Linked DNA regions of Rhizobium rhizoryzae. The protein of the gene in region 1 interacts with the protein of each later gene in a pairwise test. Links are inferred from orthologs where the notes say so. Each region holds a gene or a part of one and is shown in the gene's direction. Other genes may lie near its edges. The genes, in order: G6N80_RS13225 and phnG.

The links.
Region 2: the proteins of G6N80_RS13225 (region 1) and phnG interact in binary tests that used the Escherichia coli proteins (3 or more experiments, as listed by UniProt). The link is inferred for Rhizobium rhizoryzae from one-to-one orthologs.

Annotation. Positions count from the first base shown.
Region 1 is NZ_CP049250.1:1,488,744-1,491,941, forward strand. What follows is about bases 34-2,911. They hold G6N80_RS13225 (sugar ABC transporter ATP-binding protein), read left to right. Parts: upstream 34-643; coding sequence 644-2,179; downstream 2,180-2,911. Other genes in these bases: rhaS (rhamnose ABC transporter substrate-binding protein), read left to right, coding at 34-391; G6N80_RS13230 (ABC transporter permease), read left to right, coding at 2,189-2,911. In the rest of the region: more of rhaS, read left to right, coding at 1-33; more of G6N80_RS13230, read left to right, coding at 2,912-3,178; G6N80_RS13235 (ABC transporter permease), read left to right, coding at 3,175-3,198. UniProt on the Escherichia coli protein: Part of the ABC transporter complex RbsABC involved in ribose import. Responsible for energy coupling to the transport system.
Region 2 is NZ_CP049249.1:337,453-340,652, reverse strand. The notes cover bases 272-3,151. They hold phnG (phosphonate C-P lyase system protein PhnG), read left to right. Parts: upstream 272-1,416; coding sequence 1,417-1,887; downstream 1,888-3,151. Other genes in these bases: G6N80_RS02375 (carbon-phosphorus lyase complex subunit), read left to right, coding at 2,496-3,151; phnH (phosphonate C-P lyase system protein PhnH), read left to right, coding at 1,887-2,492; phnF (phosphonate metabolism transcriptional regulator PhnF), read right to left, coding at 600-1,337; G6N80_RS02395 (hypothetical protein), read left to right, coding at 272-584. In the rest of the region: G6N80_RS02400 (urea carboxylase-associated family protein), read left to right, coding at 1-2; more of G6N80_RS02395, read left to right, coding at 81-271; more of G6N80_RS02375, read left to right, coding at 3,152-3,200. UniProt on the Escherichia coli protein: Together with PhnH, PhnI and PhnL is required for the transfer of the ribose triphosphate moiety from ATP to methyl phosphonate.

The DNA of each region.
Region 1 (3,198 bases):
AGCGCAGGGCCTCCTGAAGTCACAGCCGAACGTGAAGGTTATTGTTGCTCCGACGACCGTTGGCGTTCTCGCCGCCTCGCAGGCGGTGAAGGATGCGGGCAAGATCGGTCAGGTCTACGTCACGGGTCTTGGCCTGCCATCTGAAATGGCGGGTGCGATCAAGTCCGGCGCGACGAAGGAATTCGCTATCTGGAACCCGATCGATCTCGGTTACTCCGCAACGCAGATCGCCTATCACCTCGTCAAGGGTGATGCGACCGGCAAGCCGGGCACTGAGGTGAAGGCCGGACGCATGGGCTCGATCAAGATTGGCGACAATGGGGAAGCCGCAATGGCTGATCCGTTCGTCTACAATTCCTCGAATATCGATCAGTTCTCGAAGATCTTCTGATCATTATTCATATTATATGAGGGCGGTTGTCACACCCCCCTCTGCCCTGCCGGGCATCTCCCCCTCAAGGGGGGAGATCGGGTGTGGCACCAACCCTGCCTATTTCCGGCATACATGCTCTCGGCATGACCGAGGGTGACGACGACAGACGAGCTATCTTTCTTGCCGATCTCCCCCCTTGAGGGGGAGATGTCCGGCAGGACAGAGGAGGGTGCTCGCCTGCGATTGAATTGAAACGAACCGGTCGAGCAAATGATGTCTCTACGAACGCAGCCGATTGCAACCGAGTTAACCTCGGTTGCTGCACCCATTCTGGAAATGCGCGGCATCAGCCAGGTCTTTCCGGGTGTGAAGGCGCTGGATCAGGTGTCCATCAGCCTTTATCCGGGGCAGGTGACGGCGCTGATCGGTGAGAACGGCGCGGGCAAATCCACGCTCGTCAAGATTCTGACCGGCATTTATCGTCCAACCGAAGGTGAAATCCTGCTGGATGGAAAGCCGGTGCAATTTGCAAGCGCTCAAGGCGCCATCGACGCCGGCGTCACCGCCATCCATCAGGAAACCGTGCTGTTCGATGAGCTGACGGTGGGGGAAAACATCTTTCTCGGCCATGCGCCGCGCACGCGGTTTCGCACCATCGACTGGCGCACCATCAATGCCCGTTCGCGTGAACTTCTGCGCCAGTTGGAAAGCGATATAGATCCGACCATCCGGCTGAAAGATCTGTCTATTGCTCAGCGGCATCTGGTGGCGATTGCACGCGCGCTTTCCGTCGAGGCGCGCATTGTCATCATGGATGAGCCGACGGCGGCCCTTTCCCGCAAGGAAATTGATGATCTTTTCCGTATTGTCGAAGGCTTGAAGCGGCAGGGTAAAGCCATCCTCTTCATCAGCCACAAGTTCGATGAGCTCTATGAAATCGCTGAGAACTTTGCTGTCTTCCGCGATGGCAAGGCTGTCGGTCATGGTCGTCTGAAGGAAACACCGCAAGGCGAAATCGTGCGCCTGATGGTAGGTCGTGATGTTCACGATGTTTTTCCCAAGGTGGAAGCGCAGATCGGGCCGGTCGTTCTCTCGGTCCAAGGTTACAGCCACCCGACCGAATTCCGCGATATATCGTTCGACCTGAAGCGCGGCGAAATTCTGGGCGTCTACGGCCTCATCGGTGCCGGTCGCTCCGAGCTTTGCCAGTCGCTGTTCGGTATTACAAAGCCGTCATCGGGACGCTTGACGCTGGAAGGCCAGTCCGTCGAAATCCGCTCTGCGCAGGATGCGATTGCGGCGGGCATTGTCTACGTGCCGGAAGAGCGCGGGCGTCACGGTCTGGCGCTGCCCATGCCGATCTACCAGAACATGACGCTGCCATCGTTGGCGAAAACCTCGCGCTCCGGTTTCCTGAAGGCTGCCAACGAGCTGAAGCTGGCGCGGCAATATGCAGAGCGGCTGGATTTGCGGGCTGCGGCACTGTCCGTGCCGGTCGGCACGCTATCCGGCGGCAATCAGCAGAAGGTGGTCATCGGCAAGTGGCTGGCCACCCAGCCGAAGGTTATTATTCTCGATGAGCCGACCAAGGGCATCGATATCGGCTCCAAGGCTGCCGTGCACGGCTTCATTTCCGAACTTGCCTCCCAGGGCCTGTCGATCATCATGGTCTCGTCCGAACTGCCGGAAGTTCTTGGCATGTCGGACCGGATCATGGTGATGCGCGAGGGGCTGATGGCGGCGCTTTATGACCGGTCGGAGGCGACGGCAGAAGTGCTGGTGCGCGCCGCGACCGGCAATGCGTGAGTGTGCATCATGACCAAACTTTTCAAAAGCCGCGAACTGCTTTTATCCGGCATCATCGCCTTGATGATTGCGGGCTTTGCGACCCGCGCCGAAGGTTTTGCCGAGCCCGGCAATCTGGTGAACATCTTCAACGACACCTCCATCCTCATCATTCTGGCGCTCGCGCAGATGACGGTGATCCTGACGAAATCCATCGATCTTTCGGTGGCTGCCAACCTTGCCTTTACCGGCATGGCTGTTGCGATGACGAATGCTGCCTTTCCTGATCTGCCGCTTGTGCTACTCATCGTCATGGCGCTCGGTATTGGGGCAGCTCTCGGCGCGATGAACGGCTTCCTCGTCTGGATTCTGCAGATCCCGCCGATCGTCGTCACGCTCGGCACGCTCACCATCTATCGCGGCATGGCTTTTGTCTTGTCCGGTGGCGGCTGGGTGAATGCGCATCAGATGACGCCGACCTTCCTCAATGTGCCGCGCGCGGTTGTTCTGGGCCTGCCTATCCTGTCATGGGTGGCTATTGCCGTCGTTCTGGGCATGGCCTTCCTGCTGACCCGTACGTCCTTCGGTCGTTCGGCCTATGCCTCTGGCGGCAACCCGACAGCCGCCGTCTATGCGGGCATCGATATTGGTCGCACGCGCTTCTTCGCCTTCGTACTCTCAGGCGCCATGGCGGGACTTTGCAGCTACCTCTGGGTATCTCGCTACGCAGTTGCCTATGTCGATATCGCCGCCGGCTTCGAACTGGATAGCGTTGCGGCCTGCGTCATCGGTGGCATTTCCATTGCAGGCGGCATCGGGTCCGTTGCCGGTGCCGTGCTGGGGTCGCTCTTCCTCGGAGTCATCAAGAATGCGCTGCCGGTGATCGGTATTTCGCCCTTTGCGCAGATGGCGATTTCGGGCGTGGTCATCATTCTCGCCGTCGTTTTCAATGCTCGTGCCGAGGCAAAGAAGGGCCGCATCATCCTGCGCGACCGCGCAACCACAGAGGTGACAGCATGAGCGACGTGAACGCAAATTCC
Region 2 (3,200 bases), on another replicon or contig:
GATGTGATTTTCACGTATCCTGCTGAAGGATGCCATGATAGGAGCGGCTCGCTTCTAGAACAAAACGGGCCGCTTGGACTATGACACCTGCCTTCTACGCCGATTACATCGCAGACCTTCAATCTTTGCTGGGGCAAGTCGATGTTTCAGCGGATGATTTGCAGACATTTGATGTGCACATCGAACTGGCGGCTGCTGGAAGCCTGATCGTTTATGAAAGCAAGCGGCGCAAAGGTTTGACGGACAGCCTGTTTTACGGTCGCCCCAAGGGCAGCGCTTCGAACCAGAAGATTTCGAAGGAAACGGCCTTCAATGCAGTGAGCCGCTTTTTCTCGCTTGGCCAGTTTCTGGCGCTGACGGACAAAGCCTCGGATACACTTCGACTCAGTGACGAGTTTCCGCACTGCGCTGTCAGAATTTCCTATCGCAAGAAGGGCAGTCCCAAGGCTCAATCCATGGTCATGGTATTCATCGGCTTCAACGACGAAGCTGATGCACTGGCCTATGCAAAGTCCATCGATGCGCCGGAAATGCTGATCGCTGACCGTCCCTATAACGGCAAGCGTATCTACGAATGGAAGTAACCGGTTTCTAGACTTTCAGAATCGGATGCTGAACTGAACACGATCCGCCGGAAAACGGGTGATGGAATACTGGATCGGCTGATCGGCGAGATCCGTGTTCAGGGATCGGGTCACCAGCATGATGGCGCCCGGCGTAAGCCCCAGAATATCGAGATCCTCCTGATCGGCATGGACGGCGGAAACCTCGGTCGATTTGCGTAGATAATCTGTCACGCCAAAATCCAAAAATGCTTTGGTTATCGACTGTTTGCGCCTGAAAGCTTCAGCAAAGCCAGCGAAACGCTGACCTGGAAGCCACGTGATGGCGCGGCCCACCGCCTGGCCGTCAGCGCTACGACGCGTTTCCAGCCGGCAGACATCCGCACCGACCGATAAGCCGAGATAGGTCGCCACTTCGGCATCCGCTTGTTCCATGCATTCCCGCAGGAGTTCGCCGCTGAATTGCTGTGCCTGATCCGCCAGACCTGCCGTGAAGCGCGTGCGCGGACTAATGGGAAAATCGAAGCGGTCTTTGCGGGCAATGCGGGTGCCCTTCCCCTTTTCCACCAGCAACAAGCCCTCGTCTGATAGCGCCGCAATCGCTGCGCGGACGGTGTGGCGGTTGACGCCAAATTCCGTCGCCAATTGCATTTCAGACGGCAAAGTGCCCGCCTGGTCGTAAAGGCCTGCAGAGACGTTTGTGCGAATACGATCCGCGATCTGCCGCCAGATGGCGACCCCCTTCTGACGCTGCAACATGCCCACCCCTGTCATATGCGTGTCACGCACAGGTTCTAAAACTCTCATCAGTTGTCTAGATGTCTAGATAACTAGACAAGTGGAGTCAAGCGCTGTGATCGAAACCGCAGAAACTCATTCCTCCGGTCAGTTGGATGCCAAGCGCGCTCTGGCGCTGCTGGCCCGCGCCGACCATCAGACTTTGAAGCAAGTCTGGGACGGCCTTTCGGCCAAGCCGCAATTCCGAAAAATCCGTGGACCAGAAGTTGGCCTCGTCATGGTCAAGGGTCGTATCGGCGGTGGCGGCGACCCGTTCAATCTGGGCGAGGCAGGCGTTTGCCGTGCCTCAATCGAGACGGCTGCAGGCGTGGTTGGCCATAGCTATCGCCTGGGCACGGACAAAGCTGCCGCTGAGCTGGGTGCTGTTCTGCACGCTCTTTGGCAAAGCGACGAGTACCGCCAGCATATCGAGAGCACGCTTCTGAGCCCGATCGAACAGCGTGCTGAAGCGGAAGCCCGCACCCGCAGCCAGCAAACGGCGGCCACGAAGGTCGAATTCTTTACAATGGTGAGAGGCGAAGACTGATGGTCGCAACAGCAACTCTTCTTCCCGGATTTGCAGATCCGGTTTTCGACGCCCAAAGCAGTTTTCGCGCAGCCATGGATGCACTGGCGCGTCCCAGTACCGTCCAGCAAATAGGCTGCCCGCTGACCCCGCCGAAAGGCCTCAGCGCCGCGTCTGCAGCCCTGATGCTGACGCTCTGTGATTATGATACGCCGGTCTATCTGTCTGCAGCACTGGCTCAAGGTGCCGTTCCCGGCTGGCTCGGCTTTCATGCCGGAGCCAAGGTCACGAGTGACAAATCCACCTCCGCCTTCGCCTTCTTCGACAAGAGCAGCCCCCTGCCTGCGTTCAGCCAGTTTTCTCAGGGCACGCAGGATTATCCCGACCGCTCTACGACGATTGTTCTCGAAGTTGCCAGCCTCGAGGGCGGCGCACGGCTTTCGCTCTCCGGCCCCGGCATCAAGGGCGCGAACGAGATTTCGTCGGTCGGACTGCCTGCCACTTTTCTCGATCAATGGCGCGCCAACCGCGCGCTGTTTCCACGCGGCATTGACCTGATCCTGACCTGCGGCAACCGTCTGATCGGCCTGCCACGTACGGTCACGATCAAGGCTCTGGAGGTCTGAACCATGTATGTTGCCGTCAAAGGTGGGGAAACCGCCATCGCCAACGCCCATCAACTTCTGGCCGACCGCCGCCGGGGCAATCGCGATCTTCCAGCCATCACCATCGAGCAGATTGCCGAGCAGCTGGCGCTCTCGGTCGATCGCGTCATGGCGGAAGCATCGCTCTATGACCGTTCACTTGCAGCATTGGCTGTGAAGCAATCCCGAGGCGACCTGATCGAGGCAATCTTTCTGCTGCGGGCCTATCGCACCACGCTGCCGCGCTTCGGTACATCAGAGCCGATCAATACCGCCAGGATGCAGATCGAGCGGCGCGTTTCCGCCACCTACAAGGATCTGCCGGGCGGCCAGCTTTTGGGGCCAACTTTTGACTATACGCACCGTCTGCTGGACCCTGATCTGCTTCACGATACGCCCGTTGAAGCGCCCGTTGGCAGGTCCGACGCGGATGAGCCGGTCATGCGTGTCAGTGAAATTCTGGCGGGCGAAGGTCTGATCGAAGCGGATGGCGAGCTTCCATCAGAGCACATCGCCGGTGACCTGACCCGCGAGCCGATGGAATTTCCGATGCCGCGCGACTTGCGCCTTCAGGCACTGGCACGCGGTGACGAGGGCTTTCTGCTGGCTCTGGGTTATTCCACACAGCGCGGTTATGGCCGCACGCATCCCTTCGTCGGGGAAATCCGCATCGGTCTGGTGGAGGTTGAA